DNA from 2 places in the Streptomyces krungchingensis genome. Region 2 is predicted to be linked to the other one. Evidence: riboswitches for the same ligand, from Rfam matches in the RefSeq annotation. Region 2 holds a riboswitch; the other holds the start of a gene.
The links. A riboswitch is a leader RNA that binds a small molecule or an ion and turns the genes downstream of it on or off. The one in region 2 is predicted to bind cobalamin.
Positions count from the first base shown of each region.

Region 1 (3,540 bases), 3.9 Mb from region 2:
CCAGACCAGCGCCGCGACGGCCATCCTGGCCTCCTCGCACATCGGCTTCTCCCTCTCCACCACCCAGGTCTGCTCCGGCGCCGTGATGGGCTCGGGCCTCGGCCGCAAGGGCGGTGTGGTCCGCTGGTCGACCGCGACCCGCATGTTCGTGGCCTGGGGTCTGACCCTGCCGGCCGCGGGCCTGGCCGGTGCCTCCGCCGAGTTCCTGACCAAGCAGGGCACCTGGGGCATCGTCCTCACGGGCGTGCTGCTGGTCGCCGGCGCCGGCGTCATCTGGACGCTGTCGCGCCGCCAGCCGGTCACCGTCGACAACGTGAACGACGTCGACGCCGAGCCCGCGGGTGTCGTCACCACGGCGATGGCCGCCGTCGCCGTGCCGCCGGCCGGCCCGGTCACCGCGGCCGACACCGAGCTCAAGGCCACCATCCCGGTGCCGGACCCCGGTCCCTCCGCCGAACCCACCCGCCCGGCCACGGTGTAAGGAACGAACAGCATGAACATCGACTGGGCAGCTCTCGGCTCCGTCTTCGGAGTCAGCCTCGGGGCCACCGTGGCACTCGTCGGCCTCTTCACCCTCGGCATCGTCGGCCTCTCCAAGCGTGAGTCGGCGTCCGCCCGGGGCGACTCGGCGGCCCTCGCGGTCACCGGCGCGTACGCCTGCTTCGCGGCCTGCGCGGCGGCGGTGGCGTACGGGATCTTCATCATCGTCTCCTGACACGGGCGACGCTCCGGCGCACGAAGGGCGGGTACGGGACACGTTGTCCCGTACCCGCCCTTCGTCGTGCCGGGGCCCGCGCGCGAAGGGACGACAGGTGGTCGCGCGCAGCGGGATGCGTTCCGGGTCGCCGGAGGGCGGTCCGCGGGCCCGCGCAACGGCCCCGGCACACGGCGCAATTCGGTCTTGGCGGGCAGCCGGGCGTGGTGGCGGTGTGGGGCTCAGCACACTCTCTCCTCGCAGGTCAACAGCAAGTTGACGGCTGTTCTCGCCCCGTGGTGGACTGCCGGAGCCAAGTACGGCGGCAAGAGAGGAAGCCGGTGCAAGTCCGGCGCGGTCCCGCCACTGTCACCGGGGAAGAGATGTCCCGGGAGCCAGGAACTCTCACCGCCGGTCTAGTCGAACCAGGGCGTGGACACCCTGAGTGAGGACATGTCGCCATGCACGGCTGCCCAAGTGCTCTGCGCAGAACGCGAACGACGGTTGAGACCGACCTGACGGCCGGCTGAACCGATGCGTGCCGATCGCGTCTTCGCGTACGGCGCCGCCGCCGGCCTTCTCGGCGACCTGCTGCTCGGCGATCCTCGCCGGGGGCATCCGGTCGCCGTGTTCGGGCGGGCCGCGGGCGCCGTGGAACGGGTGTTGTGGCGGGACGACCGCGGACGGGGTGCGCTGCACACCGTCGTGTGCGTCGGCGGTGCCACCGCCCTCGCCGCCCTCGCGCACCGTGCCGTCCGGCCCTCCCCCACCGCCTCCGTCGCGCTGACCGCCGCCGCCACCTGGGCCGTCGTCGGCGGCACCACACTCGGCCGTGAGGCGCGGGCGATCGGCTCGGCGCTCGCCGCCGGCGACGTGGAGGCGGCCCGGGAACGGCTGCCGCACCTGTGCGGACGCGACCCCCAGGCGCTGGACGCCGACGGGATCGCGCGGGCCGTCGTCGAGTCCGTCGCCGAGAACACCTCCGACGCCGTGGTGGGAGCCCTGGTGTGGGGGGCCGTCGGCGGTGCCCCCGGTCTGGTCGCGTTCCGCGCCGTGAACACGCTCGACGCGATGGTCGGGCACAAGTCGCCCAAGTACCGGCGGTACGGCTGGGCTTCCGCGCGGCTCGACGACGTCGCCGGCTGGCCGGGGGCGCGCCTGACCGCCGTTCTCGCGACCGTCGCCGGTGGCGCCCCGCGCAGCGCCGCCCGCGCCTGGCGCACCGACGCCCGCAAGCATCCGAGTCCCAACGCCGGTCCGGTGGAGGCTTCGTTCGCGGGGGCGCTCGGGGTGCGGCTCGGCGGGACGCTCTCGTACGCGGGCCGGGTCGAGCACCGGCCCGTCCTCAACGGCGACGGCCGTGCGGTGGCCGTCGCCGACATCGAACGGGCCGTACGGCTGTCGCGTCGCGTGGGCTGGCTGGCGCTGGGCGCGTGCGCCGTCGGGCGGACGCTCGTCGGGCGCGCCGCCGCACGGCGGCGAGGGGCCGGGGCATGACCGGGGAGGGGTACGCCATGGATGCCGGAGCGCGCGAAGGAGCCGAGTCATGAGCGGCGGACTGCTGATCGCCGGAACGACCTCCGACGCCGGCAAGAGCGTCGTCACCGCCGGGATCTGCCGGTGGCTGGTGCGACGGGGCGTCAAGGTCGCGCCGTTCAAGGCGCAGAACATGTCCCTCAACTCGTTCGTCACCCGTGAGGGCGCCGAGATCGGGCGCGCGCAGGCCATGCAGGCGCAGGCCGCGCGCGTGGAGCCGACCGCGCTCATGAACCCCGTGCTGCTCAAGCCGGGCAGCGACCGGAGCAGTCAGGTCGTGCTCATGGGCAAGCCCGTGGGCGAGATGAGCGCGCGCGGCTACCACGGCGGCCGCCAGCAGGCGCTCCTCGGCACGGTCCTGGACTGTCTGACCGAGTTGCGGGGCACGTATGACGCGGTGATCTGTGAGGGGGCCGGCAGTCCTGCCGAGATCAATCTGCGGCGCACCGACATCGTGAACATGGGCATCGCCCGCAATGCGGGGCTGCCCGTGCTCGTCGTCGGCGACATCGACCGCGGCGGTGTGTTCGCCTCCTTCTTCGGGACGGTCGCGCTGCTGTCGCGCGAGGACCAGGCGCTCGTCGCCGGGTTCCTCGTCAACAAGTTCCGCGGTGACGTGTCGCTGCTGGAACCCGGACTCGACATGCTGAAGGACCTCACCGGGCGGCCCTCCTACGGTGTGCTGCCGTTCCGGCACGGCCTCGGTATCGACGAGGAGGACGGGCTGCGGGTGTCGCTGCGCGGAGCGGTCCGCGAGTCGGAGGTCACCGCCCCCGTCGGCGAGGACGTCCTGCGGGTCGCCGTCTGCGCGGTGCCGCTCATGTCGAACTTCACGGACGTCGACGCGCTGGCCGCCGAACCGGGCGTGGTCGTGCGGTTCGTGGACCGGGCCGAGGAACTCGCCGACGCCGACCTGGTCGTGGTGCCCGGGACGCGGGGGACCGTGAAGGCGCTGGAGTGGCTGCGCGCACGCGGACTCGCCGACGCGCTGCTGCGCCGGGCCGCCGAGGGGCGGCCCACGCTCGGCATCTGCGGTGGCTTCCAGCTGCTCGGCGAGCACATCGAGGACGACGTGGAGAGCCGCGCCGGGCACGTCGACGGGCTCGGACTGCTGCCGGTGCGGGTGCGGTTCGCGCACGAGAAGACACTGACCAGACCGGTCGGTGAGGCCCTGGGTGAACGGGTCGAGGGATACGAGATCCACCACGGTGTCGCCGATGTCACCGGTGGGGAACCCTTCTTGGACGGATGCCGGGTCGGCTCCGTGTGGGGCACCCACTGGCACGGCTCGCTGGAGTCGGACGGATTCC
Region 1 is NZ_JBPUKY010000001.1:2,981,988-2,985,527, forward strand. Features, by position in the region: gene ACSYGO_RS13330 (inorganic phosphate transporter) at 1-481, shown strand, start outside; gene ACSYGO_RS13335 (hypothetical protein) at 494-715, shown strand; cobalamin riboswitch at 978-1,118, shown strand; gene ACSYGO_RS13340 (cobalamin biosynthesis protein) at 1,229-2,191, shown strand; gene ACSYGO_RS13345 (cobyric acid synthase) at 2,241-3,540, shown strand, end outside.
Region 1: linked by a shared signal. The riboswitch ahead of ACSYGO_RS13340 (cobalamin biosynthesis protein) and the one ahead of ACSYGO_RS30365 (ribonucleoside-diphosphate reductase subunit alpha) in region 2 are both predicted to bind cobalamin.

Region 2 (3,540 bases):
GGCCATCATGTCGATCGCCGCCGCGAACCTCTTCACGCGCAACATCTACAAGGACTTCATCAAGCCGGACGCCACTCCGCAGCAGGAGACCAAGGTCTCCAAGCTGGTCTCGCTGCTGGTGAAGGTGGGCGCGCTGGTCTTCGTCCTCACCATGGACAAGACGGTCGCCATCAACTTCCAGCTCCTGGGCGGCATCTGGATCCTGCAGACCTTCCCGGCCCTGGTCGGCGGCCTGTTCACCCGCTGGTTCCACCGCTGGGCGCTCCTCGTCGGCTGGGCCGTGGGCATGCTCTACGGCACGATCGCCGCGTACGGGGTGGCCTCGCCGACGCAGAAGCACTTCGGCGGCAGCGCCAAGGAGATCCCCGGCATCGGGGAGATCGGCTACATCGGCTTCACGGCGTTCACCCTGAACGTGGTCGTGACGGTCGTCCTCACGTTCGCGCTGCGTGCGTTCAAGGCCCCGGACGGCGTCGACGAGACGTCCGCCGAGGACTACACGGCGGACGCGGGCGACCCGGGGGTCGAGGTGGAGCTGCCGGTGGCGGCCCACTGACCCAGCGGTTCCACACTCCGCGGCGCCCCTCGGTCAGGGGGGCGCCGCGGTCTTTTCCCGCCCCCCGGAAATTCGGCGGTCCTCCCCCGCGATCTCCCACAGACTGTGCGCATGGACACAGTCATCCGCGTCGCGCGTCCCGAGGAGTACCCGGGCCTCGGCGAGATCACCGCCCAGGCCTATCTCCGCGACGGACTGCTCGACTTCGGGGAGAGCGACGCATATCTGGGAGAGCTGCGGGACGTGGCCAAGCGCGCCGCCGCGGCCGACGTGCTCGTCGCGGTCGAACGCGAGTCCACGCCCGGCACGCAGCGACTGCTCGGCGGGGTGACCTTCGTGCCGCGCGGCGGCGCCATGGCCGACATCGCCCGCCCCGGTGAGGCCGAGATCCGCATGCTCGCGGTCGCCCGCGAGGCACGCGGCCGGGGTGCCGGGGAGGCACTAGTCCGCGCCTGCGTCGACCGCGCCCGGGCCACGGAGGGCTGCGTACGCATCGTGCTGTCCACCCAGCACTCCATGCACGCCGCCCACCGGATCTACGAGCGCCTCGGCTTCACCCGCACCCCGGGCCGCGACTGGAACCCGATCCCGGAGCTGGACGACATCCGGCTGCTCACCTACGAACTGACGCTCTGACAGCTCTTCAGCCACCCTCCGAAGCCGACACGACACAACATGTGGGGGTGGTCCCGCAGCCCGGCACAAGATGTATGCTCATGCTCGCTGTCGCCGCAGGGGAATCCGGTGCGAATCCGGAACTGTCCCGCAACGGTGTACTTGTGTGTGTTCGCGTATCCGCCTGCACGCGCTGGCTTCAGTCCGAGGACCTGCCGACAGCGCACCCCGGCCGTCCGGCCCGGGTGCCGACGACGTCCGGGCCTCGCGGAATGGGCCGGTGGACGCGGTGCGCTGCCCTCCGGCCGGCGCCCCCGTGTGCCTCCGTGCCTCCCGACAGGCCCCGTGCCGAGCGAGGGAGAGCCCCACGTGACCATCGCGCCAGCCGATCCGGCTTCAGCGTCCGCGCAGCAGGCCCCGGTGGAGACGGACGGTCCCGGTACCGCGCTGCTGCGGATCCTGACCGATCTCACCGCCGACCTCCCCGACGCCGACCCCGGCCGGGTCGCGGCCGCCGCGCTGCGCGGCCGGTCCGCCCGGGCCGACGAGGCGGAGCTGCGTGAGCTGGCCACCGAGGCGGCGGCGGGACTCATCTCCGAGGACCCCGCGTACTCGCGGCTGGCCGCCCGGCTGCTGACGATCAGCATCGCGGCCGAGGCCGCCTCGCAGGGCGTCGCGTCCTTCTCCGAGTCGGTCGCCGTCGGCCACCGCGAGGGTCTTGTCGCGGACCGCACGGCGGAGTTCGTCCGCCTGCACACGGCCCGCCTCGACGCGCTCGTCGACGTCGAGGGCGACGACCGCTTCGGCTACTTCGGCCTGCGCACCCTGCACAGCCGCTATCTGCTCCGCCACCCGATCACCCGCCGGGTGATCGAGACGCCCCAGCACTTCATGCTCCGGGTGGCGTCGGGTCTCGCCGAGGACGACACGATCCGCTCCGTGGACGAAGTCGCCGCGCTCTACCGGCTGATGAGCCGCCTCGACTACCTGCCCTCCTCCCCCACGCTCTTCAACTCCGGTACGCGGCACCCGCAGATGTCGTCCTGCTACCTCCTCGACTCCCCGCTGGACGAGCTCGACTCCATCTACGACCGCTACCACCAGGTGGCCCGGCTCTCGAAGCACGCGGGCGGCATCGGGCTGTCGTACTCCCGCATCCGCTCGCGCGGTTCGCTGATCCGCGGCACGAACGGGCACTCCAACGGCATCGTCCCGTTCCTGAAGACCCTCGACGCCTCGGTCGCCGCGGTGAACCAGGGCGGCCGGCGCAAGGGCGCCGCGGCCGTCTACCTGGAGACCTGGCACTCCGACATCGAGGAGTTCCTGGAGCTGCGCGACAACACCGGTGAGGACGCCCGGCGCACGCACAACCTGAACCTGGCGCACTGGATCCCGGACGAGTTCATGCGCCGGGTGAACGAGAACGGTGACTGGTCGCTGTTCTCCCCGGCCGACGTGCCGGAGCTGGTCGACCTGTGGGGCGACGAGTTCGACGCCGCGTACCGCAAGGCCGAGGAGGCCGGGCTCGCCCGCAAGACCATCCCGGCCCGCGACCTGTACGGCCGGATGATGCGCACCCTCGCGCAGACCGGCAACGGCTGGATGACCTTCAAGGACGCCGCCAACCGGGCCGCCAACCAGACCGCCGAGCCGGGCCACACCGTCCACTCCTCGAACCTGTGCACCGAGATCCTGGAGGTCACGGACGACGGGGAGACGGCGGTCTGCAACCTCGGTTCGGTCAACCTCGGCGCCTTCGTGAGCAACGGCGACATCGACTGGGAGCGGCTGGACGAGACCGTCCGCACGGCCGTGACGTTCCTGGACCGGGTCGTCGACATCAACTTCTACCCGACCGAGCAGGCGGGCCGCTCCAACGCCAGGTGGCGCCCGGTGGGCCTCGGCGCGATGGGCCTCCAGGACGTCTTCTTCAAGCTGCGGCTGCCCTTCGACTCGGCCGAGGCGAAGGCGCTGTCCACCCGGATCGCCGAGCGCATCATGCTCGCCGCGTACGAGGCCTCCGCGGACCTCGCCGAGCGCAACGGCCCGCTGCCGGCCTGGGAGAAGACCCGTACGGCGCGCGGTGTGCTGCACCCCGACCACTTCGACGCCGAGCTGACCTGGCCGGAGCGCTGGGCGGCACTGCGGGAACGCATCGCCGCCGTCGGCATGCGCAACGCGCTGCTGCTGGCCATCGCGCCCACCGCCACCATCGCGTCCATCGCGGGCGTGTACGAGTGCATCGAGCCGCAGGTCTCCAACCTGTTCAAGCGCGAGACGCTCTCCGGCGAGTTCCTCCAGGTCAACTCCTACCTGGTCGCCGACCTCAAGGAACTCGGCGTCTGGGACGCGCGCACCCGCGAGGCGCT
Region 2 is NZ_JBPUKY010000001.1:6,890,161-6,893,700, reverse strand. Features, by position in the region: gene mctP (monocarboxylate uptake permease MctP) at 1-556, shown strand, start outside; gene ACSYGO_RS30370 (GNAT family N-acetyltransferase) at 668-1,192, shown strand; cobalamin riboswitch at 1,267-1,405, shown strand; gene ACSYGO_RS30365 (ribonucleoside-diphosphate reductase subunit alpha) at 1,541-3,540, shown strand, end outside.